One region of the Kitasatospora sp. NPDC058478 genome, then DNA from elsewhere that is predicted to be linked to it. Evidence: predicted binding sites of a transcription regulator. Region 1 holds the regulator's gene; the other holds the start of a gene.

What was found. Region 1 encodes HspR, which represses chaperone genes until heat shock. Its sites were predicted from a motif close to TTGAGNNNNNNNNNCTCAA; they were not measured.
Region 2: the regulator HspR is predicted to act here: its motif matches at 9,165-9,183, upstream of lon (endopeptidase La).

What each region holds. Positions count from the first base shown of each region.
Region 1 is NZ_JBHXML010000035.1:12,737-30,931, forward strand. It holds gene ACFWPT_RS20450 (ABC transporter ATP-binding protein) at 1-795, shown strand, start outside; gene ACFWPT_RS20455 (response regulator transcription factor) at 790-1,416, opposite strand; tRNA gene ACFWPT_RS20460 (tRNA-Gly) at 1,650-1,723, opposite strand; gene ACFWPT_RS20465 (hypothetical protein) at 1,999-2,220, shown strand; gene dcd (dCTP deaminase) at 2,293-2,868, shown strand; gene ACFWPT_RS20475 (metal-dependent hydrolase) at 2,953-3,843, opposite strand; gene ACFWPT_RS20480 (Yip1 family protein) at 3,954-4,979, opposite strand; partial or broken gene ACFWPT_RS20485 (sugar phosphate nucleotidyltransferase) at 5,188-6,261, opposite strand; gene ACFWPT_RS20490 ((Fe-S)-binding protein) at 6,570-8,792, opposite strand; gene dnaK (molecular chaperone DnaK) at 9,132-10,964, shown strand; gene grpE (nucleotide exchange factor GrpE) at 10,961-11,596, shown strand; gene dnaJ (molecular chaperone DnaJ) at 11,820-12,977, shown strand; gene ACFWPT_RS20510 (heat shock protein transcriptional repressor HspR) at 12,985-13,515, shown strand; gene ACFWPT_RS20515 (hypothetical protein) at 13,710-14,717, shown strand; gene ACFWPT_RS20520 (hypothetical protein) at 15,265-15,891, shown strand; gene ACFWPT_RS20525 (LuxR C-terminal-related transcriptional regulator) at 15,899-16,876, opposite strand; gene ACFWPT_RS20530 (LuxR C-terminal-related transcriptional regulator) at 16,876-17,880, opposite strand; gene ACFWPT_RS20535 (LuxR C-terminal-related transcriptional regulator) at 17,971-18,195, opposite strand, start outside.
Region 2 is NZ_JBHXML010000088.1:983-13,523, reverse strand. It holds gene ACFWPT_RS35635 (PadR family transcriptional regulator) at 1-231, opposite strand, end outside; gene ACFWPT_RS35630 (DUF4097 domain-containing protein) at 233-1,141, opposite strand; gene ACFWPT_RS35625 (DUF6104 family protein) at 1,367-1,546, opposite strand; gene ACFWPT_RS35620 (multifunctional oxoglutarate decarboxylase/oxoglutarate dehydrogenase thiamine pyrophosphate-binding subunit/dihydrolipoyllysine-residue succinyltransferase subunit) at 1,673-5,434, opposite strand; gene ACFWPT_RS35615 (cell wall metabolism sensor histidine kinase WalK) at 5,717-6,847, opposite strand; gene ACFWPT_RS35610 (response regulator transcription factor) at 6,940-7,677, opposite strand; gene ACFWPT_RS35605 (rhomboid-like protein) at 8,240-9,037, shown strand; gene lon (endopeptidase La) at 9,206-11,602, shown strand; gene ACFWPT_RS35595 (GtrA family protein) at 11,670-12,212, shown strand; gene ACFWPT_RS35590 (ROK family transcriptional regulator) at 12,231-12,541, shown strand, end outside.

The DNA of each region.
Region 1 (18,195 bases):
GCCCCGGCCGCCGGGGCCGTGGAAGGCCCCCACCAACCGGCGGACGCGCACGGCGGAACCGGCCTCGGGCGCGGCGTGGAGCTGAACCAGGTCACCTTCGCCTACGGCCCCGGTGCCGAACCGGTGGTGCGCGACCTCGACCTCGTCATCGGAGCCGGGGACCACCTGGTCGTGGTCGGCCCCAGCGGGATCGGGAAGTCGACCTTCGCCGGCCTGATCGCCGGCCTCCTCCGGCCCACGAGCGGCGAGGTGCGGTTCGACGGACGCCCGCTGCCCGACCTCGCAGCCGCACTGGTCCACCGCCGCGTCCTGATCCCGCAGGAGGCCTACGTCTTCTCCGGGACCCTGGCCGAGAACCTGACCTACCTCAACCCCGCCGCGAGCTCGGACGAGTGGGAGGAGGCCGTGGCCGCCATCGGTCTGGAACGGCTGGTCGAACGGCTCGGCGGCTACCGGACCGCCGTCTCGGCGGAGGCGCTTTCGGCCGGTGAGCGCCAGCAGATCGCCCTGGCCCGCGCCTACCTGTCGCCTGCCGAACTCGTCATCCTGGACGAGGCGACGTGCCATCTCGACCCGGTCTCGGAGGCTCGGGCAGAGGAGGCGTTCGTCCGGCGCCCGGGAACCCTGGTGATCATCGCCCACCGGATGAGTTCGGCTCTGCGGGCCCGTCGAGTCCTCGTGATGGACGGGACGGACGCCACCGTGGGAAGCCACGAGGAACTGCTGACGCGCTCAGGGCTCTACCGTGACCTGGCCGGCCACTGGCAGCGACCCGCCGGCGCCGGGGCCCTATGAGGGGCGAGGACCGGCGGACAGCCATCCCATCTCCTCGGCGATCCGAATGGCATCCACCCGGCTGCGTCCCCCCGCCTTGGTCACCGCGGCGGCCAGGTGGTTGCGGGCGGTTCCCGCCGAAATGAACAGCCGGGCGGCGATCTCCGAGACGGAGGCACCTTCCGCGGCCAGGCGCAGGGTGTCGAGCTCCCTGGGCGTCAGCGGGTTCTCACGCGCCCCCAGGGCGGCGAGGGCCAGCTCCGGGTCGATGGCGCGCTCGCCGGCCGCCACCTTCCTGATCGCCGCAGCCAGTTCCTGTGCCGGGGCGTCCTTGCCGAGGAACCCGAGCACGTGAACGGACATCGCACTGCGCAGATGCGCGGGTCTCGCCAGCCCGGTCAGGATGAGCGTCCCGCACGTCGGGAGCTTCTCGTGCAACTCGGCCGCGGCCCGGAGCCCGTCCAGACCGGGCATGTCGATGTCGAGCACCGCCACGTCCGGCCGGACCCGCAGGGCCGTCGGCACCACCAGGTCACCACGCTCGACGTCCGCGACGACCTCCAGGTCGTCCTCGTACGCGAGGAGTGCCATCAGCGCGCTGCGCACCATGGTCATGTCCTCGGCTAACAGAACCCTGATCATCTGCGTCCTCCCCTGCCAGGCAACCGCTACCCGCGCGGCTCCATGAGACAACAGGGCTGCGGGCAGCCCGTATCCGATTGATCCACCATGCGTTACCGCGCGCGACGGAAACAACAGTGCGAAACCGATCGAACTACGGCCGGCCCTCCACGAACTCGGATCCGGCACAACGGACCCGAAGTGGTCCAGACAACAGAAAGAGCCGCAGGTCAGATGACCTGCGGCTCTACTGCTGGAGCGGGCGACGAGAATCGAACTCGCGCTCTAAGCTTGGGAAGCTCATGTTCTACCATTAAACTACGCCCGCCTGATGAGCCGTCAGAGACCGCTCAATCCAGTGTCACTGTACCCCATTCGCGACGGTGGTTGCACGGCCCGCCCAGGGAGTGGTGGGGCGGGTGGGGGTGGGTGGGGGGCGTACTGTGTGGGCCGCGTACGAGTGCTCCGGCGGGTGGGTTCGGGGCGGCGAGCCACGGTGTGGAATGTCCGGAGCATCCCCTAATGTGACGCTGTCCCGGGGCGAGGTCCCGCGGGGCGCGATGAGTACGGGTGAGTACTGGGTTAGGGATGGGAAGGGGATCGATGGAGCAGCGCGCCGTCGTTCGTTGTGCCGAGGGGCACCTGTTCAGCACCACCACGTTCCCGATGCAGAACCTCGGTCCGGGCCGGCTCGGGCCCGGGCGGCTGATCCGCTGTCCGCAGTGCGGGCGGCTGAGGAGTTCGGTGCTGGCCGACGTGCGGGAGCTGTCGGCGCCGCAACTGGACCGGGCGCTGCGGCTGGAGGCCGCGGAGTTCCTGGCCTGACGGTCGACGCGAGGACGGAACGGGCCCCGGGCGGATTCGTCCGGGGCCCTGTCGTGCACGTAACCTCGAAGCGTGCTGCTCTCTGACAAGGACATCCGGACCGAAATCGACCTGGGCCGGGTCGTCGTCGACCCGTTCGACCCGGCGATGATCCAGCCGTCGAGCATCGACGTGCGCCTCGACCGCTTCTTCCGCGTGTTCGAGAACCACCGCTACCCGCACATCGACCCCTCCGAGGAGCAGCCGGACCTGACCCGGCTGGTGGAGCCCGAGGGCGACGACGCGTTCATCCTGCACCCGGGCGAGTTCGTGCTGGCCTCGACGTACGAGGTCATCTCGCTGCCCGACGACGTGGCGTCCCGGCTGGAGGGCAAGTCGAGCCTGGGCCGGCTGGGCCTGCTGACGCACTCGACGGCCGGCTTCATCGACCCCGGTTTCAACGGTCACGTGACGCTGGAACTGTCGAACGTCGCGACGCTGCCGATCAAGCTGTACCCGGGGATGAAGATCGGGCAGCTCTGCCTGTTCCGGCTCTCCTCGCCGTCGGAGCACCCGTACGGCTCGGAGCGGTACGGCTCGCGCTACCAGGGCCAGCGCGGCCCGACGCCGTCCCGTTCGTTCATGAACTTCCACCGCACCGACGTCTGATCCGGGCGGAGCGCACGCAGCACGGGCGGCCGCCCCTCGCCGATGACGGACGAGGGGCGGCCGCCCGTCGCGTTTCCCGCGTGCTCAGGCCCGCTTGGGGCGGGTGACGGCGACCAGTTCGGTGCCGTCCTCGGAGAGCCGCAGTTCGGTGCGGAGTTCGGCGAGTTCGCCGAGGTGGTGCAGGTGGGTGCCGCCGCAGAAGATCTGCGCGCCGCCCTCGGGCAGCTCGCAGTGCCACTGGCGGCGGGCGGTGAGCTCGGGGCCGGGGACCTCGATGCGGACCGGGGCGTCGGCGGCGACCCAGGCGGCGAGCCGGGCGTTGACGGCCTCGGTGAGGGCGGGCAGGGCGTCGGCGAGCGCGGGAAGCTCGTCGGTGGCGTCCGCCGTGAAGCCCTTCTTCTTCAGCGACTTGCCGAGCCGGTAGGTGTCGGTGCTGGCCTCGGTGTCCATCACCGAGGTGGCCATCGCGAGGCTGTCGAAGTCGGGGTGGCCGAGGGCGTCGGAGCGGCCCGGGTCCTTGCGCCAGCGCGGCGCGAGGGCCTCGTTGAGGGCGAGGGCGAGCAGGTGGCAGCCGCTGTGCGAGGCGCTGAGGGCGGCCCGGCGGTCGGCGTCGACGGCGAGGACGGCGGTGCGCCCGACGAGGTCGCCGGGGTCGGTGTCGACGACGTGCAGGACCAGCCAGGACCATTCCTCGTCGCCGCGCCGGACCGGGATGTCGGCGCCGACCAGCGGAGTTCCGCCGTCCGGGCCGACGGCGCCGGTGAGGCAGTCGACGACGGCCAGCTCGGTGCCGTCGACGGTGAGGGTGCCGAGGTCGGCGGGCTGGTCGGGCCAGGTGTGGTCGAGCGGGTGGAACGGGGTGGCCCCGGTCACGACGGCGTGCCGGCCGTCCCCCAGCGGGTGCACCGCGATCACCGTCGACTCGCCGGTCACCGCCCCGGCCGGGAAGCTGACGTGCGTGGTGGGGAGGGTCATTCCTGGCTCCGGTGACGTGGAACGGGTGAGGGAGTGAGGGGTGAGGGGGTGAAGAGGGTGGACGGGCCCCGGCCTGACCGGGATCCGTCCACCATTGTGCCCTCCGGCCGTCAGCCCAGGGTCGGCAGCTTGATCAGCACCAGCAGCGCGAGCAGTTGCACCGCCGAGGCGGCGGCCGCCTTGCCCCAGGGCAGGTCGTGCACCCGCCGGACCATGCTGGTCAGCAGGTACGCGCAGAACGCCCAGGTGGCCCAGCCGGCGACCTGGACGACCGCGCTGCCCGAGGGCAGCACCAGGTCGAGCAGCAGCCGGGGCGCGTCCGTCAGCCAGCCGATCAGCGCGGCCAGGCCGACCGTCGACTTCCACGGGCCGTCCCCGCCGAGCTGGCGGGCCAGCGCGTAGGTGACGCCGCCGAAGAGCGCTCCGGCCACGGCGAAGCCGATCGCGGCGGCGGCGATGCCGGTCAGCGCGACGGTGAAGGTCGAGTCGACGATGTCGTCGTGGGTCAGGCCGATGCCGAGCACCGCGAGCGCGCCGTACAGCATCGAGACGGTGAGGGCGGGCAGCCAGACCTGGTGGTCGCGGGCGCGGTCGAAGGTCGCGGTGGGGGCGCGGAAGATGCCGATGAGCAGTTCGCGCCAGTGCGGGCGGGGCCCGGCGACGTGCGGGGCGGACTGGCCGCCGGCCCGGTAGACGGTGACGTTGTCCTGGCCGTACGGCGGCTGCTGCTGCGGCCCGTAACCGTCCTGGCCGTAGCCGTCGCCCTGCGGGTGTCCGCCCTGGTCGTAGCCCTCGGCGCCGTACCCCGCCTGCGGGTACCCGGGGTGTCCGCCGTACTGGCCCTGGTCGTAGTACCCGTGGTGGGGCGGCTCCTGCGCGTACGGGTCGCCGGTCGGGAAGGCCCGGGTGCCGCCGGGCCGGTCGGCGGCGTACGGGTCGTAGCCGCCCTGCGGGCCCGGGGCGCCGGGGCCTCCGGGCGTGCCGTCGGGGCCGTCGGCCACGCCCCGGTGCGGGGCCGTGAAGTACTCCGGCCCGTCCGTCTGCCCGTGCCCCCCGGGCCCCGCCGGCGGCGGAGGGGGCGCCCACCCGCCGTGGGGGTCGGCGCCCTGCCCGCTGTCGTATCGATTACCAGCCACGCTCTGACGGTACCCGTCCGGCCCAATCCGCGTGGGGCCTGGACGGAGCCGGGGCCGGTTTGCAGCGAGCCTGAGACGAACCCGGCCGAAATCCTGCCGCCGACGGCGCCAGCGGCCCGGCCCGGCCCGGGTCCTACCGCTGCGCGCTGACCGAGGGCCCGTGCACCGCGGCGGCCGCGGCGGTGCCGGCCGGGCAGCCGCCCGGGCCGGCCGAGGTGCGGACCGCGCCGACCGGCAGCAGGGTGCCGCAGGCGATCCGGATGCCGTTCGGCAGCTCGTTGTCGGATTCGACGATCGCGCCGTCGCCGATCACCGCGCCGTCCAGCGCCGAGCGGGCGCCGACGGTGGCGAAGGCGCCCACGATGGAGTCCTTGACCAGGGTTTCCGGGCCGACCACCGCGCCCGGCAGGATCACGCTGCCCTCGACGATCGCGCCGGCCTCGACCACCGCGTTCGCGGAGACCACGGTGCCGCCGCTGAGCACCGCGCCGGGGTGGACGGTGGCGCCGGGCAGCAGCAGGGCGTCGCCGGTCGGGCCGGGGACGGCCGGGGAGTCGACCTTGCCGAGCACCAGGTCGGCCGATCCGCGGACGAACGCGGCCGGGGTGCCGAGGTCGAGCCAGTACGAGGTGTCGACGACGCCGCGCAGCAGCGCGCCGGTGGCCAGCAGCTCGGGGAAGGTCTCGCGTTCGACGGACACCTCGCGGCCGGCCGGGATGCGGTCGATGACGGACCGGGTGAAGACGTAGCAGCCGGCGTTGATCTGGTCGGTGACGATCTGCTCGGGCGTCTCCGGCTTCTCCAGGAACTCCAGCACCCGCCCGTTCGCGTCGGTCGGGACGAGGCCGAAGGCGCGCGGGTCCTCGACCCGGGTGAGGTGCAGGGTGACGTCGGCCCCGGCGGCCACGTGGCCGTCGCGCAGGGCGGCGATGTCGACGCCGGAGAGGATGTCGCCGTTGAAGACCAGCACGGGCTCGTCGGGGCCGCAGGTCAGCCCGGACGCCGCGTTGCGGATCGCGCCGCCGGTGCCCAGCGGCTCGCGTTCGGTCAGGTAGACCAGCTCGATGCCGTACGGGGTGCCGTCCTGGAAGTGGTCCTCGAAGACCTCGGCCAGGTACGAGGTGGCCAGCACGACGCGGGTGACGCCGGCGGCGGCCGCGCGGGCCAGCTGGTGGGCGATGAAGGGGACGCCCGCCACCGGCAGCATGGGCTTGGGGGTGTGGGTGGTCAGCGGACGCAGTCGCGTGCCCTTACCACCGACCAGCATGATCGCCTCGGTCATGGTCTGCGCTGTTCCCCTTGTGCTCTGCGGCCCCGGCCCGGCGGGCCGATACCTCCGTCGGTGGTCTGGACCCGTCCGGCCGTCCGGAACGGGTCGACCGGCGCGAGGCCGGTCTGCCGCCTACTGTATTTCCTCCCAACGGGCGGACACTCAGGCGGCCGTGCGATTGGCACCACTCCCCTACGGGTCCCGCCCCGGATCCACCCCCGGTCCGGCCCGTCCCGGCCCCCCAAAAGCCCGGCCCGGCGGGCGCTCTCGCGGTGACCACCGGGCCGGGCAGTTGTAGCAGAACTGTCGAACAGAGGACGCTACGCGTCCACCGTCGCAGGCTCCTCGGCGCCGGCCGGCGGGGTCGCCTTCACCGAGTCGAGCAGCAGCTGGGCGACGTCGACCACCTTCAGGTGCTCCTTGGCGGCGCCCTCGTTCTTCTTGCCGTTGACCGAGTCGGAGAGCATCACCAGGCAGAACGGGCAGGCGGTGGAGACGATGTCCGGGTTGAGGGACAGCGCCTCGTCCACGCGCTCGGTGTTGATCCGCTTGCCGATGCGCTCCTCCATCCACATCCGGGCACCGCCGGCGCCGCAGCAGAAGCCGCGCTCCTTGTGCCGGTGCATCTCCTGCTGGCGCAGACCGGGGACCTTGTCCATGATCTCGCGCGGCGGGCTGTAGACCTTGTTGTGGCGGCCCAGGTAGCAGGGGTCGTGGTAGGTGATCAGGCCCTCGACCGGGTTGACCGGGACGAGCTTGCCCTCGTCGATCAGGTGCTGCAGCAGCTGGGTGTGGTGGATGACCTCGAAGTGGCCGCCCAGCTGCGGGTACTCGTTGGCGATGGTGTTGAAGCAGTGCGGGCAGGTGGCGACGATCCGCTTGACCGGCGCGTCCTCCAGGGCCGCGTTCAGCGTCTCGACGTTCTGCGCGCCGAGCATCTGGAAGAGGAACTCGTTGCCCAGCCGGCGGGCGGAGTCACCGGTGCAGGACTCCTCCTTGCCGAGGATGGCGAACTTCACGCCCGCGGTGTGCAGCAGTTCGGCGAAGGCCTTGGTGGTCTTCTTGGCGCGGTCCTCCAGGGCGCCGGCGCAGCCGACCCAGTAGAGGTACTCGACCTCGGCGGGGTCGATGTCCTCGCCGATCACCGGCACCTCGATGCCGGTCTCCTTCTTGAGCTCCTTGACCCAGTCCAGGCGGGCCTTGGTGGCCATGCCCCACGGGTTGCCCTTGTTCTCCAGGTTCTTGAGCATCGTCCCGGCCTCGGTCGGGAACGAGGACTCGATCATCACCTGGTAGCGGCGCATGTCGACGATGTGGTCGATGTGCTCGATGTCCACCGGGCACTGCTCGACGCAGGCGCCGCAGGTGGTGCAGGACCACAGGACGTCCGGGTCGATGACGCCGTTCTCCTCCGCGGTGCCGATCAGCGGGCGCTCGGCCTCGGCCAGGGCGGCCGCCGGGACGTCCTTGAGCTGCTCGGCGGTGGCCTTCTCCTCGCCCTCCATGTCCTTGCCGCCACCGGCCAGCAGGTAGGGCGCCTTGCCGAAGGCGTGCTCGCGCAGGCTCATGATCAGCAGCTTCGGCGAGAGCGGCTTGCCGGTGTTCCAGGCCGGGCACTGCGACTGGCAGCGGCCGCACTCGGTGCAGGTGGAGAAGTCGAGGATGCCCTTCCAGGAGAAGTGCTCGACCTGGGAGACGCCGAAGACGGCGTCCTCGGCCGGGTCCTCGAAGTCGATCGGCCGGCCGCCGCTGGTCATCGGGCGCAGGGCGCCGAGCGCAGTGCCGCCGTCCTCCTCGCGCTTGAAGTAGATGTTGAAGAAGCCGAGGAAGCGGTGCCAGGCCACGCCCATCGAGGGGTTGATGCCGATGGTGGTCGCCCACGCGAACGAGATGCAGATCTTCAGCATCGCGAAGAGGTAGATCAGGTTCTCCAGCGTGCCGTGCGACAGGCCGCTGAGGGCGGAGACCAGCGGGTACGACACCAGGTGCTCGGGCCCGTACGAGTCGACGCCGTTGAGGGCGCCCTCCAGGGCGCGCAGCATCAGGATGCACAGGCCGATGCCGAGGATCGTGTACTCGACGTAGAAGGCCTGCCAGGCGATCGAGCCGGCGAAGCGGGACTTGCGGCCGGACCGGGACGGCAGGCTGAGCAGCCGGATCACGATCAGCGTCGCGATGCCCAGCGTGGTGAGGGTGCCGACGAGCTCGACGAAGAGCTGCCAGAGCATCCAGTGGCCGATGATCGGCAGCGCGAACTCGGCGTCGAAGAGCTGGCCGAAGGCGTTGACGATGGTCAGCACCAGGCTGAAGAAGCCGACGGCGACGAACCAGTGGGCGATGCCCACGATCCCCCAGCGGTTCATCCGGGTGTGGCCGATGAACTCGACCGCGACGGTCTTCACCCGCTGGGCGGGCCGGCCGAAGCGGGTGGGGTCCGGCTGGCCGGTCCGCACCACTTTGTAGATGTACAGCGCCGCACGGGCGGCGAGCGCGGTGCCGATCACGAATGTGACCAGCGAGATGACGATCGCTGCTAGCTGCATCGGCTCTCCGTCTCCTGCGGCTTGCTGTTGAGCGGTCTTTGAACGGTCTTGCGTGGAACGAATTGTACTCGTCGGTAACTTGCCGGGCCGACGGCCCGGACATTACCGCCCGCCACCAGTCCTCCAGAAGGTTCCCAAGCTATGGCGGCAGTCACGTGGCACCACACGCGCCACGGCCAGGACCACGGCCACGACCGAGGTCACGGGCAGTCGCCGCGGCCACGGGAAGCGGACCGCTCAGCAAAGTTGAGCGGCAGTGACTCATCCCTGTTGACGGCACCCACCCGGTCGTGCATCCTTGAGCCTGTAAAGCTCAACTCTTCCGTGGAGGTATTTACGATGGCACGCGCGGTCGGCATCGACCTCGGTACGACGAACTCGGTCGTCAGCGTTCTGGAGGGTGGCGAGCCCACCGTCATCACGAACGCCGAGGGCGCGCGGACCACGCCGTCCGTCGTCGCTTTCGCGAAGAACGGCGAGGTCCTGGTCGGCGAGGTGGCCAAGCGTCAGGCGGTCACCAACGTCGACCGCACCATCCGCTCGGTCAAGCGCCACATGGGCACCGGGTGGAAGATCAACCTGGACGGCAAGGACTTCAACCCGCAGCAGATCAGCGCCTTCGTGCTGCAGAAGCTGAAGCGGGACGCCGAGGCCTACCTGGGTGAGACCGTCACCGACGCCGTCATCACCGTCCCGGCGTACTTCTCCGACTCCGAGCGCCAGGCCACCAAGGAGGCCGGTGAGATCGCGGGCCTCAACGTCCTGCGCATCGTCAACGAGCCGACCGCGGCCGCCCTGGCCTACGGCCTCGACAAGGACGACCAGACCATTCTGGTCTTCGACCTCGGCGGCGGCACCTTCGACGTCTCCCTGCTGGAGATCGGCGACGGGGTCGTCGAGGTGAAGGCCACCAACGGTGACAACCACCTCGGTGGTGACGACTGGGACCAGAAGGTCGTCGACCACCTGGTCAAGGTCTTCCAGGCCGGCCACGGCGTCGACCTGTCCAAGGACAAGATGGCCCTGCAGCGTCTGCGCGAGGCCGCCGAGAAGGCCAAGATCGAGCTGTCCTCGTCCTCCGAGACCTCGATCAACCTGCCCTACATCACGGCCTCCGCCGAGGGCCCGCTGCACCTGGACGAGAAGCTCACCCGCGCCCAGTTCCAGCAGCTCACCTCCGACCTGCTGGAGCGCTGCAAGGTCCCGTTCCACAACGTGATCAAGGACGCCGGCATCTCGCTCTCCGAGATCGACCACGTCGTCCTGGTCGGCGGCTCGACCCGCATGCCCGCCGTCGCCGAGCTCGTCCGCGAGCTGACCGGCGGCAAGGACGCCAACAAGGGCGTCAACCCGGACGAGGTCGTCGCCATCGGCGCCGCGCTCCAGGCCGGTGTCCTCAAGGGCGAGGTCAAGGACGTCCTGCTGCTCGACGTCACCCCGCTGTCCCTCGGCATCGAGACCAAGGGCGGCATCATGACCAAGCTGATCGAGCGCAACACCACGATCCCGACCAAGCGCTCCGAGATCTTCACCACGGCCGAGGACAACCAGCCGTCCGTGCAGATCCAGGTCTACCAGGGCGAGCGCGAGATCGCGGCGTACAACAAGAAGCTGGGCATGTTCGAGCTGACCGGCCTGCCGCCGGCGCCGCGCGGCCTGCCGCAGATCGAGGTCACCTTCGACATCGACGCCAACGGCATCATGCACGTCGGCGCGAAGGACCTCGGCACCGGCAAGGAGCAGAAGATGACCGTCACCGGCGGCTCCGCGCTGCCGAAGGACGACATCGAGCGCATGATGCGCGAGGCCGAGCAGTACGCGGAGGAGGACCACAAGCGCCGCGAGTCCGTCGAGACCCGCAACTCCGCCGAGCAGCTCGTCTACTCGACCGAGAAGTTCATCGCGGACAACACCGACAAGCTCCCCGCCGACGTCAAGGCCGAGGTCGAGACCGCCATCGGCGAGCTCAAGGAGGCCCTGAAGGGCGAGGACATCGCGAAGATCCGCGAAGCCTCGGAGAAGGTCTCCACCACCGCGCAGAAGCTCGGCCAGGCGCTGTACGCCAACGCCGACGCCGCCGCCCCGGCCGGCGAGTCCGCCCAGGCCAAGGACGACGACGTCGTCGACGCCGAGATCGTGGACGACGAGAAGCCCAAGGGCGGTGCGGCATGACGGACAAGCCGCAGGGCGGCAAGCCCGGCGACGACTCCGCCGCCGACGAGGCTGTGATCAAGGCCGCCGAGGAGGCCGCCGCAGCCGGCGCCGCCGACTCCGGCTCCGGTGCTGGCTCCGACGAACTCGCCACTGCCAAGCGGGAGTCGGCCGAGCGCACCGCCGACCTGCAGCGTCTGCAGGCCGAGTACCAGAACTACCGCAAGCGGGTCGAGCGCGACCGGCTGACGGTCCGCGAGATCGCGGTCTCCAACATCCTGGAGTCCCTGATCCCGGTGCTCGACGACATCGGCCGCGCCCGCGAGCACGGCGAGGTCACCGGCGGCTTCAAGTCCGTCGCCGAGTCCCTGGAGACGGTCGTCGCCAAGCTGGGCCTCCAGCAGTTCGGCAAGGAGGGCGAGCCCTTCGACCCGACCATGCACGAGGCGCTGATGCACAGCTACTCCTCGGACGTCACCGAGGACACCTGCGTGCAGATCCTCCAGCCCGGCTACCGCATCGGCGAGCGGATCATCCGCCCCGCCATGGTCGCCGTCGCGGAGCCCCAGCCGGGCACCCAGACCACGGCCGCGCCCGACGGCGAGGCGAAGTCCGGGGACGCGGACAAGTCCGACGGTGGTTCGGACAGCTGACAACCTGTGACAGCTGACAACCAGTGCGCTGCGGAGTCGTACGCCGGCCAGAACGGCGGCCGACTCCGCAGCGCGCTGTCAACAGCGCCCGGTGGAGCGGCTGTTGACAGCGCAGCGAGGATGGACATCGGGAGGTGGCGGCAGCTATGAGCAAGCGCAGCGAGCGAATCGTTGAAAGGCGCGTGTTGCGCGGAGCGGCTGCCGAGCGGAGCGAGGTGGACGCATGAGTGGCAAGGACTACGTGGAGAAGGACTACTACAAGGTCCTCGGCGTGCCCAAGGACGCCACCGCCGCCGAGATCAAGAAGACCTACCGCAAGCTCGCGCGCGAGTTCCACCCGGACGCCAACAAGGGCGACGCCAAGGCCGAGGACCGCTTCAAGGACATCTCCGAGGCCTACGACGTCCTGTCCGACGAGAAGCGCCGCAAGGAGTACGACGAGGCCCGCAGCCTCTTCGCCAACGGCGGCTTCCGGGCCGGCGGCCCCGGCCAGGGCAACGGCAGCTACAGCTTCGACTTCGGCGACCTCTTCAGCGGCAGCCAGAACACCGGCAGCGGCGGGCTCGGCGACGTCTTCGGCGGACTCTTCAACCGCAGCGGCGGCCGGCAGGCCCAGCCCCGGCGCGGCGCCGACGTCGAGACCGAGGTGACCCTCGCCTTCGACGAGGCCGTCGACGGTGCGACCGTCCCGCTGCGGATGACCAGCCAGGCCCCCTGCCGCACCTGCAACGGCACCGGCGCCAAGTCCGGCACCACCCCGCGGGTCTGCCCGACCTGCGTCGGCGCCGGCACCGTCAGCCGCGGCCAGGGCGCGTTCGCGCTCTCCGAGCCGTGCAAGGACTGCCGCGGGCGCGGCATGATCGTCGATGACCCGTGCGTCGACTGCCACGGCAGCGGCCGGGCCAGCTCCGCCCACACCATGCAGGTCCGCATCCCGGCCGGCGTCCAGGACGCCCAGCGCATCCGGCTCAAGGGCAAGGGCGCCCAGGGCGAACGCGGCGGACAGCCCGGCGACCTCTACGTCACCGTGCACGTCGACCCGCACCCCGTCTTCGGGCGCAAGGGGGACAACCTCACCGTCACCGTCCCCGTCACCTTCCCCGAAGCCACCCTCGGCGCCACCATCGAGGTGCCCACGCTGAACGGGCCGGCCGTGAAGCTGAAGCTGCCCCCCGGCAGCGCCAACGGCCTCACCATGCGCGCCCGCGGCAAGGGCGCCACCCGCAAGGACGGCACCCGCGGCGACCTCCTCGTCACCGTCGAGGTCGTGGTGCCGCGGCACATCACCGGGGACGCGCTGAACGCCCTGGAGCAGTACCGCGAGGCCACCGCCTCCGACGACCCACGAGCCGCCCTGTTCCGGGCGGCGAAGGGAGCGTGACGACCAGATGATCCCCAACAGTCCCATCGGCCCCGGCATCGGTGAAGGCCTGCCCGGCGTCGGCGTCGGCGACGGCCTGCCGGGCGACGGCCGCCGCACCCGGCGGCCCACCGCCCCGCCGCAGTACGTCCTCACCGAGGACACCCCGGTGTACGTCATCTCCGTCGCCGCCGAGCTCTCCGGCCTGCACCCGCAGACCCTCCGCCAGTACGACCGCCTCGGTCTGGTCAGCCCCGACCGCACCGCCGGCCGGGGCCGCCGCTACTCCGCGCGCGACATCCAGCAGTTGCGCGAGGTCCAGCGGCTCTCCCAGGACGAGGGCATCAACCTGGCCGGCATCAAGCGGATCATCGAGCTGGAGAACCAGGTCACCGCGCTCCAGTCCCGCATCGGCGAACTGGTCGACTCCCTCGACGGCGCCACCAGCGCCCTCCAGCAGCGCGAGGCCGCCGTCCACGCCTCCTACCGCCGCGACCTCGTCCCCTACCAGCCGCCCACCCAGTCCAGCGCCCTGGTCGTCTGGCGCCCCAAGCGCTGAGACTTGGCTGAACACCTCCGGCCGCCGGCTCCCCTCCGCCCGGGGGGTGCCGGCGGCTTGATCGTGGTGAGAGAGTGCTGTCGAACAAATCTGGCCGCCCTCACCGATGCCACCCGATCTGGCATGCTGCACTGCGATTCCGGTATTGGTGCCCGGCAGGTAGTGCAGACACGGCCACGGCAAGGAGCCCGCAGATGAGTGGACGAGAACAGCCCGGTACCGCCGCGATTGGGCCCTCCGTCCTCTCGAAAGAAGCGCGGGAGCTGTATCTGGCGGTCATCCGCGAGAACGGGCGGTTTCCGAAGGACTCCGACCTCGCCAAGGCGGGCGGGGCCCAGGAGGAGTTGGTGGCGATAGGCCTTCTGGTCGCCGACACCGACGAACCCGGTGTCCTCGTCGCGGTCGACCCTCAGCAGCTGTCCGAGAGCCTCTCCGTGACCTGGCAGCGCCAGGCACTCGACCTGCTCACCCGCGCGTCGGCCCTCGCCACCGATCTCCACGACCTGACGGCCGCCTACCACTCACCGGAGCAGGCCGGCGGCGCGATCGAGTACGTGCGGGGAAAGGTGCTGATCAACCAGCGGGTGCAGCAGATCGTCGCCAGCGCCTCGGAGGAGATCCTCGCCGCCCAACCCGGCGGGCCGCGCCCGTCCGAGGCGCTCACCGGCATCCTCGCCCGCGACCTCGAAGCCCTCCGCCTGGGCATCACGCTCAGGACGATCTACCACCCGAGCACCCGGTACCACGCTCCCACCAGGGAGTACGTGGCCACGATAACCAAGGCCGGCGGACGGTTCCGGACGCTGGAGGAGCCCTACACGCGATTGATCGTCATCGATCGCCGAATCGCGGTCATCCCCATCGCCGAGGACCTCAATCTGGCCGCCTTCGTGCACGATCGGGCCGTCATCAGCTACCTGATCAGCGAGATCTTCGAGCGGAACTGGAGCCGGGCGCTGGACTTCGACGGCGCGCGCGCCGTTCCGCAGCAGGTGGTCTCCGGGATGCGGCAGACGATCATCGACCTCATGCTCGAAGGCGTGAACCACCGAGTGATCGCCCGCAGACTCGGCATCAGCGAACGGACGCTCGCGCGGCACCTGGCCGAGATGCGCGACGAGCACAATGTCGAGTCGCTGTTCCAACTCGGGTACGCATTGGCCCGGAACAGCGTTCCGACCGACTCCGACAGCTATCACTGACCAAGCGTCGCGGCGGTCTCAGTTCCAGATCGTGTCATTGGCCAGCGCCATGGTCTGAGGCGCTGCCGCATCGTGGGAAACCCCGATGTTCCAGATCGTGTCGTCAGCCGGGCTCGAACCGCTCCCGATGAAAAGCGCCAGACCCACAACGACTGGAACCAGGACAAATCGCACCACCCGGCGTATCCGAGACATGGTGCCCCCTCTCTTTGTTTAAGACTTGGCGCGGGTACCCAGCCATTGTTTCGAACAACCTGCCACATAATGCCGCAAGCCCATGCCGGAAGCCAGGGGGCCTGCTACCCCAGTGCGTCATCTCTCTGCCAGGCATCGAGATGACACCACGGCTCTGTGGACGGTGGCGACGGTCGACAGAGACGATCAGTGCACTCCCCAACCCCTCTCGCGGGAGGGGGAAGACGGGGACACCACAAACAACATGTCCATGACTAGTTCGTTTCGACCACAACGAATGCACAGCAGCATTCCGATAGTCACCACCCAACGGGGCGATCGGCCTGGTTGGCACCTATCCCCGGAGTCGACAATGAGTGAGCCCTACCTGCGAGAGCACGCCGGACAGACCCCCGAGGGCCGGCGTGCGCGTGTGTTCCTGGCCGCGCCGCTGATGCGGCTGACCGGGCCCGCGGACAGTGTGGTGACGCTCGCCAGCCGGACGCGGCTGACGACGCTCCGCACCACCCTGCTCCGCAGCGGTGCCGCCGTGTACAGCGCGCACCACAGTGATGCCTGGACCGTCGCCGGGCAGGCGCCGGAGCCCCGGGTGCCGTCCGACTTCCGGGCCCTGCAGTCCGCGGACCTCGTGTTCGCCTACGTCGGGGCGCCGCTGTCGGCCGGGGTGAGCCTGGAGCTGGGGTGGGCGTCGGCGCTGCGGAAGCCGATCGTCCTCCTCGTCGACGAGGCCATCACGCACAACCCGCTGATCGCCACCATCGAGCAGGTCGCCCCCGTCCTGCCGCTGGTCTTCGACGACACCTGGTCGCAGGAGGCCCTCAACCACACCGTGGAGACCGCGCTCGACTGGGCCGGCATGGCGCTGTCCCTGCGCGAGGGCTTCTGGACCGCCCCCGGTGAGCAGTTCAACGTCCCCCGGCAGCAGCCCCCCGTCGTCGGCCGGGCCGGCTACTGGCCGACCAGCGCCGCCACCGGCTGACCAGCGCTCACCCATCGGGCTCCCCCGTCCGGGCTCCCCGCAGCTGCCAGCCCAGCTGGAACAGCGTCTCCGCGTCGTGCAGTTCGCGCAGCCGGGCGATGTGGCCGGCCACCGTCCGCTCGCTGAGACCGAGGCGGCCGGCGATGGCGCGCTGGGTGAGGCCCTGGGCGAGGAGCCGGCCGACCTGCTCGTGGGCCGTCGACTCGGGAGCGGACGCCTGGTCGGGGTTCCAGAGGAGGCGGCCGGAGCGGGCCCAGTCCCGTTCGAACACGGCCAGGAAATGGTCGACGGTCGCCGGATCCTCGATGAAGGTCGCGCTCCGGAGGTCGTCGGCGGACTGGAGCACGGCGATCCGGCGGTCGAAGATGTGCAGGTGGCGGAACGGCTCGGCCAGGACCCGGAAGCGGGCGCCCAGTTCGGTGCCGCGGGCGGTGTGGTCGGCGGTCGCCTGGTCCCGGACGGCGCCGGGTGCGTAGATCACCCGGATCCGGCCGCCCCGGCCGCAGAACCGGCCGATCCGTTCCAGGGCGTCCTCCAACTGGTGGGCGTGGCGGGGCCGGCCGGGCTGGGCGACGAGGATCTCCTGGCGGCAGTCCGCCTCCACCTCGGCGAATCGCCGGATGACCGCGCCGAGGCCCTGGACGTGATGCACCGTACCGGCACGGTCGGTCGGGCGCGGGGCCGTGTCGTAGGCCTTGGTCAGGTCGTCGAGGGCCTGCGGGAGTTGCGCGGCCTGGACCAGCAGCCGGGTGCCCTCGGCCCGGAGCTCGGCACTGATCCGGTCGCCGACCGTACGCGGGTTGACGGCGGTGCAGACGTCGGATTCGGGCCGGGCGAGCAGCAGCCCGAGCGCGAGCAGGTGTTCCAGGGCCGGCCGGTCGGCGTCGGCCACCTCGGCCCGGTCGATCCAGCCGCCGTGCCGGAGGATGCGCAGGTACAGGTCGTGTGCGGCCTGGTCGGGCCGCCCGGTGCCGCGCCCGTGCATCACGGCACCCGCCGACGGGCGGCGTCGGCCGCCGACCGGAGCTGCCAGCCGAGCTGGAAGAGCGTCTCGGCGTCGTACAGTTCGCGCAGCCGGGCGATGTGACCGGCCACCGTCCGTTCGCTCAGGCCGAGGCGGGTGGCGATGGCACGCTGGGTGAGGCCCTGGGCGAGGAAACGGCCGACCTGGTCGGGCAGGGAGTCGGCCGGCTCGGGGGCTTCCGGGCCACGGGCCCAGCGGACCCGGGCGGCGCGCTGCCAGTCGCGTTCGAAGGCGTCGGCCATGAAGTCGACCACCACCGGGTCCTCGACGAAGGCCGCGCGGCTGTTGTCGGACGCGGCGGGGATGACGGCCACCTTCCGGTCGTAGATCAGGACCCGCCGGAACGGCTCGCCCAGCACCCGGTACCGGCAGCCGACCTCGGCGGCCGCGGCGGCGAAGGCTGCGGTCGCCGGATCGGCGGCCGCCGCCGGCTCGTAGATGCCCCGGACGGTGCCGCCGCGCTCGGCGAGTCGCCGCATCCGGTCGAGGGCGTCCGGGAGCCCCTCGACGGGCCGGGCCCCGCCGGGCTGGGCGGCCAGCATCTCCTGCGAGCACTCGGCGTCGAGTTGGGCCAGGCGCAGGCGGATCTGCTCGAAGCCGTGCACGTACGTGACCTCGACGGAGCACTCGGGGTGGCGCGGCGTGACGTCGAAGGCCTGCGCCAACTCGGCGAACTGCTCGGGTGCTTCGTCCGCCCTGGCCAGCAATTCGCCACCCGTGGAACGCAGTTCGGAGCCGATCCGGCCGATGACGACACGCGGGTTCACCGCGGCGTAGGCCGCGTCCTCGACCCTCGGGACGACCAGTCCGAGGTCGAGCAACCGCCCCAGGACCGGTTCGTCACCCGGAGCCAGGTCGGCCGCCCGGAGGATGCCGCCGTTGCCGACGGCGGCGAGGTACAGCGCCCGGGCGGCGTCGTCGGGCAGCGGGGAGTCGGGCAGGGGGCAGGTCGACGGGTCGGTCATGGGGCTCCCCCCGGAGCTGCCGGCCGAGGTGGAAGAGGGTGTGGGCGGAGGGCAGGCCGGTCGGCGGGGGCGCGCTCGGCGGGGCCGGGTTCATCGGTCATCGCGGGCGCCTCTCATCAGCCAGCCGAGTTGGAAGAGGGTCTGGGCTCCGTGGCGGTCGCGGAGGCGGGAGATGTGGGCGGCGACGGTGCGTTCGCTGAGGCCGAGGCGGGTGGCGACGGCGCGCTGGGTGAGGCCGCGGGCGAGGAGGCGGCCGATCCGGTCGGGGACGGTGCGGGTGGGGCCGAGGGTGGCGGCGGTGTCGGCGGTTTCGGC
Region 2 (12,541 bases), on a different contig from region 1:
CCCGGCGTCGGTCAGCCGGTAGACCTTGCGGCCGCCCTCGGTGTTGTGGGCGACCAGGCCCTCCTGCTCCAGCTTGGCGAGCCGGGGGTAGACCGTCCCGGCGGAGGGCGCGTACAGGCCCTGGAAGCGCTCCTCCAGCAGGCGGATCACCTCGTAGCCGTGCCGCGGGGCCTCGTCGAGCAGCTTCAGCAGGTAGAGCCGGAGCCGGCCGTGGCCGAACACGGGCGTCATCTCACGCCTCCTTGGTGAGGTCGGGCTTGCCGAGTCCGGCCGGGAGCTCCTTGACGACCACCGGCGACTCGTCCTCGGGGTCGGGGCGGCGCAGCACGGTGACGCCGCCGGAGACGGTGGTCACGGCGAGGCTGCCCCGGCCGTCGCCGAGCTGGCCGGACAGGCGCTTGGCGCCCCAGCTGCCGCTGAGCTTGAGGCCGTCGAAGGTGCTGGAGATGTCGCCGCTGGTGGAGCCGGCCTCGACCTTGGCGTCGGCCAGCGAGGGGATCCGGATGACGACCGGGCCGCTGACGGTGGTGACCTTGATGTCGGCCGGGTTGGCGACGTCGAGGTCCAGGGTGACGGCGCCGGTGACGGCGTTGGCCTGGATCCGGTCGGCGGTGCCGGCGACGACGGTGAGCTGGCCGGAGACGGTGTTGACCTTGAGCTGGCCGGCCACCGACTGGGCGTCGACGTCGCCGGTGACGGTGTTGGCCTCGGTGCGGCCGGTCAGGCCGACCAGGGTGGCGTCGCCGCTGGCGCTCTGCACCGAGACGTGCCCGGTGATCCCGGAGACGGTGGCGTCGGCCGAGACGGTGCCGACCTTGACCTCGGCGTCGGCCGGGACGGTCAGGGTGACGCCGGCGACCCGCTTGCGCTTGAAGGAGCTGAAGAAGCCCTTGACCGCGTCGACCGACTTGAGCCGGTCGCCGAACTCGCCCCAGCTGTTGATGTCCTTGTAGGTGACCGTCAGGACGCCGTCCACCAGGGTCACGTGCAGCGGCTCGCCCTGGAGCTCGGTGACCTCCAGGCGGGCCGGGCCCTCGGCCGCCACCACGTTCACCGTGCCCTCGATGATCCGCACGTGCAGCGCCCGGACCGTCTCGTCGATGGTGATCCTCTCGGGTCCCTCGACCGTCCACTGGCTCATCTCTGCCGCCTCCCGTTGCCGATCGCGATGTATCGCGTTCTCTTTTAAAGACGATATATCGCGTGACGCGCAAGTCAAGCGTGCCGTCCCGGATCCCGCCCCTGAGCCGCCCCGGAGCGGCCCCCGAGGCGCCCCCTACGGGCGGGCGCGGATACGTGAGGGGCCCGGCAGGCGATCGCCTCCCGGGCCCCTCATCAGCGGTTCAGTGCAACGGCACCGCACCGGTCACTCGTCGTCCTCGTCGTCGAGCCGGGCCAGCCAGGTGGCCAGCCGCTCGACGGGGATCTCGAAGTCCGGGTTGAGGTCGACGAACTCGCGCAGTCGCTCGGCCAGCCACTCGAAGGTGACCTCCTCGTCGCCGCGCCGGTTCTGCAGCTCCTCGATGCCGCGGTCGGTGAAGTACACGGGTTCACTCCGGTCCGATGGGGATTGACCTGGTCAGGATAGTCGGGGACGCCCGCGGCCCCCGTCTCCCAGGGGAGGACGGGGGCCGCGGGCTTCGGTGCTCCAGCGCTTCGGGGCCTCAGGGCCTCAGAGCGAGTAGACCTCTTCGATCAGCGCCTGCTGCTCGGCGGCGTGCCGCTTGGCCGAGCCGACCGCCGGGGACGAGGCCGTCGTGCGGGCGACGCGGCGCAGCCGCGAGCCGTTGGCGCTGCGGCCGACGACGACCTGGAGGTGGTCGACCAGGTTCATCGCGATGAACGGCCAGGCGCCCTGGTTGTCCGGCTCCTCCTGCGCCCAGACGAACTGGACGTCGTCGCCGTAGCGGGCGAGCTCCTCCTGGAGCTCGGCCACCGGCAGCGGGTAGAGCCGCTCGACCCGGACGATCGCGGTGTCGGTGACGCCGCGCTCGGTGCGGGCCGCCGCCAGGTCGTAGTAGAACTTGCCGGCGGTGATGACGACCTTGCGCACCTGTGCCGGGTCGACGGTGTTGTCGCCGATGACCGGGCGGAAGGAGCCGGACAGGAACTCCTCGGTCGCACTCGCCGCGGCCTTGAGACGCAGCATCGACTTCGGGGTGAAGACGACCAGCGGCTTGTGGTGCGGGTTGTGCGCCTGCCAGCGCAGCAGGTGGAAGTAGTTCGACGGCAGGGTCGGCATGGCGACCGTCATGTTGTTCTGCGCGCACAGCTGCAGGAAGCGCTCCGGGCGGGCGGACGAGTGGTCCGGGCCCTGGCCCTCGTAGCCGTGCGGCAGCAGCAGGGTGACGCCCGAGTGCTGGCCCCACTTCTGCTCGGCGGAGGCGATGTACTCGTCCACCACGGTCTGCGCGCCGTTGACGAAGTCGCCGAACTGCGCCTCCCACATGACCAGCGAGTTCGGGCGGGTCAGCGAGTAGCCGTACTCGAAGCCCATCGCCGCGTACTCCGACAGCAGGCTGTCGTAGACGGTGTAGCGGGCCTGGTCCTCGGTGAGGTACTGCAGCGGGGTGTAGTCCTCGCCGGTGTTGCGGTCGATCAGGACGGCGTGCCGCTGGCCGAAGGTGCCGCGGCGGCTGTCCTGGCCGGCCAGGCGGACCGGGTGGCCCTCCATGAGCAGCGAGCCGATGGCGAGGGTCTCGCCCGTCGCCCAGTCGATGGTGTTGTCCTCGACGGAGGCGGCGCGGCGCTGGAGCTGCGGCAGCAGGCGCGGGTGGACGGTCAGCCAGTCCGGCAGGTTGACCTGCGAGGCGGCGATCCGCTTGACCATCTCCTGGGAGATGCCGGTCTGGATGTTGACCGGGAAGTCGGCGACCGGCTTGCCGGCGATGGCCGGGGCGGGGGTCTGGGCGGCGTCGCGGACCTCGGCGAAGACCTTCTCCAGCTGGCCCTGGAAGTCCTGGAGCGCCTGCTCCGCCTCTTCCATGGTGATGTCGCCGCGACCGATCAGGCCCTCGGTGTACAGCTTGCGCACCGAGCGCTTCTTGTCGATCAGGTCGTACATCAGCGGCTGGGTGAACGACGGGTTGTCGGCCTCGTTGTGACCGCGGCGGCGGTAGCAGATGAGGTCGATCACGACGTCCTTGTGGAACGCCTGGCGGAACTCGAAGGCGAGCCGCGCGACGCGGACCACGGCCTCCGGGTCGTCGCCGTTCACGTGGAAGATCGGGGCCTCGATCATCCGGGCCACGTCGGTGCAGTACATCGAGGAGCGCGAGGACGCCGGGGCGGCGGTGAAGCCGACCTGGTTGTTGACCACCAGGTGGATCGTGCCGCCGGTGCGGTAGCCGCGCAGCTGCGACATGTTCAGGGTCTCCGCGACGACGCCCTGGCCGGCGAAGGCCGCGTCGCCGTGGATCTGGATCGGCAGCACCGGGAAGGTGGTGCCGCCCTGGTCCAGGATGTCCTGCTTGGCGCGGGCGATGCCCTCGACGACCGGGTCGACCGTCTCCAGGTGGGAGGGGTTCGCGGCGAGCGAGACCTTGATGGTCTCGCCGTCCAGGCCGGTGAAGGTGCCCTCGGAGCCGAGGTGGTACTTCACGTCGCCGGAGCCGTGCATCGACTTCGGGTCGAGGTTGCCCTCGAACTCGCCGAAGATCTTGCCGTACGGCTTGCCGACGATGTTGGCCAGCACGTTCAGACGGCCGCGGTGGGCCATGCCGATGACGGCCTCGTCGAGGCGGTGCTCGGCGGCGGCGTCGATGGTGGCGTCCAGCAGCGGGATGAGCGACTCGCCGCCCTCCAGCGAGAAGCGCTTCTGCCCGACGTACTTGGTCTGCAGGAAGGTCTCGAAGGCCTCGGCCGAGTTCAGCCGGCGCAGGATGCGCAGCTGCTCCTCGCGCTCGGGCTTGGAGTACGGCTTCTCCAGGCGCTCCTGCAGCCACTTGCGCTGCTTCGGGTCCTGGATGTGCATGTACTCGACGCCGACGGTGCGGCAGTACGTGTTGCGCAGCAGGCCGAGGATGTCGCGGAGCTTCATCATCTTCTGGCCGCCGAAGCCGCCGACCGCGAACTCGCGCTCCAGGTCCCACAGGGTGAGGCCGTGGGTGGTGACGTCCAGGTCGGGGTGCTTGCGCTGCTTGTACTCCAGCGGGTCCGTGTCGGCCATCAGGTGGCCGCGCACACGGTACGCGTGGATCAGCTCCATGACGCGGGCGGTCTTGTTGACCTCGTCGTCGTGGGTGGTGGCGACGTCGGTGGCCCAGCGGACCGGCTCGTACGGGATCCGCAGCGACTCGAAGATCTCGTCGTAGAAGCCCTTCTCGCCGAGGAGGAGGCGGTGGATCTCGCGCAGGAACTCGCCGGACGCCGCGCCCTGGATGACGCGGTGGTCGTAGGTCGAGGTCAGCGTCATGATCTTGGAGACGCCCAGCCGGGACAGGGTCTCCGGGGCGGAGCCCTGGAACTCGGCCGGGTACTCCATGGCGCCGACGCCGACGATGGTGCCCTGGTTCTGCATCAGGCGCGGCACGGAGTGCACGGTGCCGATGCCGCCGGGGTTGGTCAGCGAGACCGTGACGCCGGTGAAGTCGTCCATGGTCAGCTTGTTGGCGCGGGCCCGGCGGACGATGTCCTCGTAGGCCTGCCAGAAGCCGAAGAAGTCGAGGGTCTCGGCCTTCTTGATGGCCGCGACGACGAGCTGGCGGTCGCCGTTCGGCTTGACCAGGTCGATGGCCAGGCCGAGGTTGACGTGCTCGGGCTTGACCAGGAAGGCCTTGCCGTTCTCCACCTTGTAGCTGTAGTTCATGCCCGGGGCGGCCTTGATGGCCTGGACCAGGGCGTAGCCGATCAGGTGGGTGAAGGAGACCTTGCCGCCGCGGGCGCGCTGCAGGTGGTTGTTGATGACGATGCGGTTGTCGATCAACAGCTTCGCGGGCACCGCGCGGACCGAGGTCGCGGTCGGCACCTCCAGCGAGGCGTCCATGTTGGTGGCGACGGCCTTGGCCGGGCCGCGCAGCTGGATCAGCTCGGGGCCGGCGGGCGCGTCCGCCGCGGCGGCGGCCGGGGCGGCCGGGGCGGCGACCTTGGGGGCCGGGGCCGGGGGCGCGACGGGAGCTGCGGCGAGCGGCGCGGGCGCCGGCGCCGGAGCGGCCGGTGCGGCCGGTGCGGCGGGGGCGGTCGCGGCCGGAGCAGCAGCAGCGGGCGCGGGGGCAGCGGCAGGGGTCGGCGTGGGGCCGGCCTGGGTCGCGGCCTGGGTCACTGGGGTCACCTCGGTACCGGGCTTGTAGTCGGCGAAAAAGTCCCACCAGGCTCGGTCGACCGAGTTCGGGTCCTGGAGGTACTGCTGGTAGATCTCATCGACGAGCCACTCATTGGGACCGAAGCCAGTGGAGCTAGCCGAGCTATTGGGGGTTTCAGGGGACTGTGGCGACACGGCGGCAACCGCCCTCTTCCGCTTCCTTTTGGGATGTTTGGACAGCGGGGATTAAGGCTACGCCCCTGACCAGTGATCGCGCAGTCCCCGGGCCCCAGGCGTCGCCCAGATCACAGTCCTGACCTGCAGTTTGGCTGAAAATGTGCGTTAGAAAGCCGTATCTGAGGGGAAGCGATCGCGCCCACCCATAGGGCATATCCGGGCAAAAACGGACAAAGCCCCATACGGATCATCCAATGATCTTCGTGTACGTCTGTGTCGCTTCTGTGACACATCCGACCCTCAGCGCTGCCCCGGCAGCCGGACCTCGATCCGGCAGCCGCGCGGCGACTCGGCGACCGCGATCCGACCGCCGTGCAGGTCCACCGCCCAGCGGGCGATGGCCAGGCCGAGGCCGGTGCCGCCGTCCGAGCCGGGCCCCTGGGCGGTCGCGGTGCCGCTGCGGCTGAACCGCTCGAACACCCGGCCGCGGTCGGCCGGCGGGATGCCCGGGCCCTCGTCCTCGACCTCCAGCAGCAGGCCGCCGGGCCCGCCGTCGGGCCGCGCGCGCACCGTCACGGTGCCGCCGGGCGGGGAGTGCTTGCAGGCGTTGTCGACCAGGTTGGCGACCACCTGGTGGAGCCGTTCCGGGTCCGCCACGCCGGTCAGGCCGGTCGGGCTGACCTCCAGCGCCAGCCGGACGTCGCCGCGCCGGGAGAACGCCCCGCCGGCCGTCGCGCCGTCCACGGTGACCCCGCGCAGCACGCCGTCCAGGAACTCGCGCACCTCGAAGGGGCGGGCGTCCAGGTCGACCACGCCGTCGTCGATCTTGGAGAGGTCCAGCAGGTGGGTGACCAGGCGGCCGAGCCGCTCGGTCTGCTCCAGGGCGGCCCCCAGGGTCGCCGGATTGGGCTGGACGACGCCGTCCACCACGTTCTCCAGCACGGCGCGCAGCGCGGCGATGGGCGTGCGCAGCTCGTGCGAGACGTTGGCGACCAGCTCGCGGCGGTGCCGGTCGGCGGCCCCCAGGTCGGCGGCCATCTGGTTGAAGGTGGTCGCCAGCTCGCCGATCTCGTCGCGCGAGTTCACCTCGACCCGGCGGCTGTAGTCGCCGGAGGCCATCGCGCGGGCGGCGGCCGTCATCTCGCGCAGGGGGGCGGTCAGCCCGTGCGCGAGGAACTGCATGAAGAGCAGCGAGGCGATCATGGAGAAGACCATGATGATCCGGATCTGGGTCTCGGACCGGATCGCCACGACCACCATGCCGGTGGCCAGGAAGACGGAGACGATCACCAGCAGGGCGAGCTTGCCCTTGATCGAGCGGACCGGGTCGAGCGGCCTGATGTCGGCCCAGACCCGGCGGGCGGCGCGGGCGGCCAACGTCTGCGACCGCGTGCCGCCGGTGTCCCCGTTGCGTTGCTGTGGAAAGGTCATTGGTCCCCTGTGATCCCCGCGTACGTCCCCCGCGTGGTGCGCGGCAGTTCGGGACACGGGCCCCCCGGAGGCCCGTCGCCCGAGGCTCGCTGCTAGGAGAGCGGGGCCTCCAGCGCGTACCCGACGCCGTGGACGGTACGGATCCAGCTCGCGCCGATCTTGCGGCGCAGTGCCTTGACGTGGCTGTCCACGGTGCGGGTGCCGGACGCGTCCGTCCAGTCCCAGACCTCGGCCAGCAGCTGCTCGCGGGTCAGCACGGCGCGCGGCTGCGCGGCCAGGCAGGCGAGCAGGTCGAACTCGGTGGGCGTCAGGTGGACGTCGCCCGAGGCGAGCCGGACCCGGCGCTGCACGTGGTCGATCTCCAGCTCGCCGAAGCGCAGCGAGCCGAGCGCGGGCGTGCGGGCCGCCTGCTGGGCGCGCTCGACGCGGCGCAGCAGCACGTTGACCCGGGCGGCCAGTTCGCGCATCGAGAACGGTTTGGTCATGTAGTCGTCGGCGCCCACGCCGAGGCCGACCAGCAGGTCCGTCTCGTCGTCGCGCGCGGTCAGCATCAGCACCGGCACCGGGCGCTGCGCCTGGATCCGGCGGCACACCTCAAGGCCGTCGAAGCCGGGCAGCATGATGTCGAGGACCACCAGGTCCGGCTGCCAGGTGTGGAAGCCGTCGACCGCGCCCGGCCCGTCGTGGGCCACGGCGACCTTGAAGCCCTCCGCGCCCAGCCGGGCCGCGATCGACTCCGCGATCGTCGGCTCGTCCTCCACCACCAGCACTCTGCGTTGGCTGCTCACCGTGCCGCCGCTGTGGTTGTTGTCCTGCTGAAGTTCTGTCACGGTCACGCCACCGCCCCCAGGGCTGCGGGCCGGCCACCTGTGGGGATGGCGGGCTCCGCTCGTAGTCTTGTTCCGTCGTGGACTGTGCCGGGTCCGCCGTCCCGTCGTGCGTGCGGGTCGGCGGGCGGATTGTCGCCCGCCCACTTCTCCCGCGCACTTCGCAGCGTACGGACAGCGGATGCCTCCCGGCAGGTGGACCGGACGTTTCCGGCCCGTGGGCCGGCTGTCGGGCCGCCCTCGGAGCCCACTGCACGAGTGGGCACGGGCCGATACCTTACCCGGCGATTTTTCTCTGCGTAACGGTACGTATGCAGTCGAGTTGACGCCAAGTCGCCGGTCAGAGCCCTTGCCGGCGCGCCCGCCGGAAGAAGGTCTGGACCAATATCGGGAATCCGGTCGACCGGTTTCCTGACGGTCTTCACCGGCTTTTCTCAGATGCCTCTCAGAACCTCGACGTAACGTGGCCACGACAACGCCCCGCAGGGCGGGATCCGCGGCGCGCGCCGGTACGTTGGGCACCTGGTGAGGGGCCGGTGGCTGCCGGCGTGGAGCGGAGGGCGGCATGGCTGGACTGCGGCGAGGTGCCGGACGGGTCGGGGCGTCGCCCGCCGGCCCGCCGTACGGCATGCTCCGGCACGGTCTGCGCACCGGCGTCGTCGAGTGGCTGCTGGCGCGGGTGCCGACACCCCGGCGAAACCCCTTCACCCTCGGCTATCTCGCCGTGGTGGGCGCCACCACGACCTTTGCCAAACTCGCCGATCCGGAACTCGTGCAGCGGCTGCAGGAGGCCTCCAGTTCCGACGGCCACAACCTCCTGCAGCACCCCCTGCGTGCGCTGCTGCTCAGCGGTTTCTGGGTGGCCGGCGAGGTGTGGATGCCCTACCTGTGGGGATTCGCCGTCACCCTCGCGCCGCTGGAGCGCCGGATCGGCCCCGCCCGGGCGGCGGCGGTCTTCGCGATCGGGCACGTCACGGCCACGCTGCTGTCCCAGGGCGTGGTGATCACCGCGGTGGAGACCGGGCGGATGGAGACCGCGGCGCTGGACTACCTGGACATCGGCGTCAGCTACGGCGTGCTCACCTGCCTGGGTGCGGTGGCCGGGCTGCTGCCGTGGCGCGGTCGGCTGGTCGCGCTCGGCGGCGCCGGGCTGCTGATCGCCGAGCAGATCCTCACCGAGCGGGACCTGGTCACCGCCGTGGGGCACCCCGCCGCGGTGCTCACCGGGGTGGCGCTGTGGCGCTGGCTGCGCCGGGCCCAGGCCCGCCGGCCGCGGCCGAAGCCGCGGACGCGCCGCGCCGAGGTGCCGGCCGCGGGCTCCTCGCCCGCGCCGGGCGGCGCTCCGGTCCTGGACGCGCGCTGACCCTTCCGGGTGCCGCTCCCGCGTGCTTTTGACGGCGCTTCCCGCACCCTCCCCCCGTTCGCTCCACACCCTCCTCCTGTTCGCTCATGGCGAACACCGCCCCGGGAACATCCGGCGCACGCCAGGCCTTAGTCAGGTCGACTCAACTTCACTGACTGGGGAGAGATCATGGCATCGACGTCCACACCGCTCACCCTGCCCGTGCTGCCGCTCGACGACGAGGTCGTCCTGCCGGGCATGGTCGTCCCGCTGGACCTGAAGGACACCGAGGTGCGCGCCGCGGTCGAGGCCGCCCGCGCGGCGGCCACCGGCACCGGCAAGCCGCAGGTCCTGCTGGTCCCGCGGGTGGACGGCTCGTACGCGGCGGTCGGCACCCTGGCCGCCGTCGAGCAGGTCGGCCGGCTGGCCGACGGGGAGCCGGCCGCGCTGGTGCGCGCCGTGCGCCGGGTCCGCATCGGGGTCGGCACCACCGGCCCCGGCGCCGCCCTCTGGGTGGAGACCACGCCCTTCCGGGAGTCCTCGGTGGACACCCTGGTGGCCGGCCGGGCCGCCGAGCTGGTCAAGGAGTACAAGGCGCTGTCCACCCAGTGGCTGCGCAGGCGCGGCGCCTGGCAGATCGTCGACCGGGTGGCCCAGATCGAGGGCGTCGGCGAGCTCGCCGACAACATCGGCTACGCGCCCTTCGCCACCGCCGAGCAGAAGCTCAAGGTGCTGCTGGAGGCCGACCAGGTCGCCCGCCTGGAGTACGCGCTGACCCTGCTGCGCGACCACCTCGCCGAGGAGGAGGTCAACGACACCATCCGCAAGGACGTCGAGGAGGGCGTGGCCAAGCAGCAGAAGGAGTTCCTGCTCCGCCGCCAGCTGGAGGCCGTCCGCAAGGAACTGGCCGAGCTCAACGGCGACCCGGCCGACGAGGAGGGCGACTACCGTGCCCGGGTCGAGGCCGCCGACCTGCCCGAGAAGGTCCGCGACGCGGCCCTCAAGGAGGTCGACAAGCTGGAGCGGGCCTCCGAGCAGTCCCCCGAGGGCCCCTGGATCCGCACCTGGCTGGACACCGTCCTGGAGCTGCCCTGGAACGAGCGCACCGAGGACGCGTACGACATCGCCGGTGCCCGCGCCGTGCTGGACGCCGACCACGCCGGCCTCGCCGACGTGAAGGACCGCATCGTCGAGTACCTCGCGGTGCGCAAGCGCCGGGCCGACCAGGGGCTCGGACTGGTCGGCGGCCGGCGCGGAGGCGCGGTGCTGGCACTCGTCGGCCCGCCCGGCGTCGGCAAGACCTCGCTCGGCGAGAGCGTGGCCCGCGCCATGGGCCGCACCTTCGTCCGGGTCGCGCTCGGCGGCGTCCGGGACGAGGCCGAGATCCGCGGCCACCGGCGCACCTACGTCGGCGCGCAGCCCGGCCGGCTCGTGCGGGCGATCAAGGAGGCCGGCTCGATGAACCCGGTCGTCCTGCTCGACGAGATCGACAAGGTCGGCTCCGACTACCGGGGCGACCCGGCCGCCGCCCTCCTGGAGGTGCTGGACCCGGCGCAGAACCACACCTTCCGGGACCACTACCTGGAGGTCGAGCTCGACCTCTCGGACGTCGTCTTCCTCGCCACCGCCAACGTGCTGGAGGCCATCCCCGAGGCGCTGCTCGACCGGATGGAGCTCGTCCGCCTCGACGGCTACACCGAGGACGAGAAGGTCGTCATCGCCCGCGACCACCTGCTCCCGCGCCAGCGCGAGAAGGCCGGACTGGGCGGCGAGCAGGTCAGCGTCGACGAGGCGGCGCTGCGCCGGCTGGCCGGGGAGTACACCCGGGAGGCCGGCGTACGGAACCTGGAGCGCTCGATCGCCCGGGTGCTGCGCAGGATCGCCGCCCAGGCCGAGCTCGGCGAGCGCGAACTGCCCGCCGCGATCGGCCCGGACGACCTGCGCGCCCTGATCGGCCGGCCCCACCACGTGCCGGAGGCCGCCCAGGCGCCGGCCGAGCGGCGCACCGCCGTCCCCGGCGTGGCCACCGGCCTCGCCGTGACCGGCGCCGGCGGCGACGTCCTCTACATCGAGGCCTCGCTCGCCGACGCCGAGACCGGCGGCACCGGGCTCACCCTCACCGGGCAGCTGGGCGACGTGATGAAGGAGTCCGCGCACATCGCGCTCTCCTACCTGCGCTCGCGCGGTGCCGAACTGGAGCTGCCGGTCACCTCGCTGCGCGACCGCGGCGTGCACCTGCACGTCCCCGCCGGGGCCGTCCCCAAGGACGGGCCGAGCGCCGGCATCACCATGACCACGGCGCTCGCCTCGCTGCTGTCCGGCCGCAAGGTGCGCACCGACCTGGCGATGACCGGGGAGGTGTCGCTGACCGGGCGGGTGCTGCCGATCGGCGGGGTGAAGCAGAAGCTGCTCGCCGCCGACCGGGCCGGCGTCACCACGGTGATCATCCCCAAGCGCAACGAGGCCGACCTGGACGACGTCCCGGCCGAGGTGCTGGAGCGGCTCACCGTGCACCCGGTGGCGGACGTGCGGGAGGTGCTGGAGCTGGCCCTGGAGCCGGCCAAGGTCCTGGCCGCGGCGGCCTGACCCGGCCGCGCCGGGTCGGCGGGAGGATCGACGGGAGGACGGCGTCTGCGCGTGCCACACTGCGGAGATGCCGTCCCCCACGCAGCGCGCCCTGGCCCGGGTGCCGGCCCGGCTGCGTCCGTTCCTGCTGCGGCACCGCCGGCTGGTGAAGTTCCTGCTGGTCGGCGGCGCCTGCTTCCTGCTCACCACGGTGACCGACTTCGAGCTGAAGTTCACCGTGCTGGAGCACAAGCCGGTGGTCGCGCTGACGGTCGCGACCGTGATCTCGACCGTCGTCTCCTACGTGCTCAACCGTCGCTGGGCCTTCCGGACGGCCGGGCACCCGCGCGAGGCACTGCTGTTCTTCCTGGTCAGCGCCATGGCGATCGCCGTCAACGACCTGCCGCTGGCACTCTCCCGCTACGCCCTGGACCTGCGCGAGCCGTACGTCGGCCCGTTCGTCCAGGAGACCGCGGACTTCCTCAGCGGGATGGTCGTCGGCACCTTCGCCGCGATGCTGTTCCGCTTCTGGGCGATGCAGCGGTGGGTCTTCACCCGGCCCGCCGAACGGGCGCACCCGAGGTACGAACCCGGTTACGCTGCACCCGAGATGCCACGGGATGCCCCATAAGGCCGTGAGGTGAGGGTTATGCGCGGGGAACCGGACGCGGTTCGGAGCGGGCCCGCCAGCCAGCAGGGGATGCGCCGGGCCAACCTGGCCCTGGTGCTCGGGGTGATCGCGCGCGCCCCGCGCTCCCGGGCCGAGGTGGCCGCCGAGACCGGGCTGACCAGGGCCGCCGTCTCCTCGCTCGCCGAGCAGCTGATCGCCGGCGGCCTGGTCGTCGAGGAGGGCCCGGCCGCGCCCAGCGGCAAGGTCGGCCGCCCCGGCACCGCGCTCGGGCTCAACCCGCTCGGGCCCGGCGGCCTCGGCGCCGAGATCGGCGTGGAGCACCTCGGCGC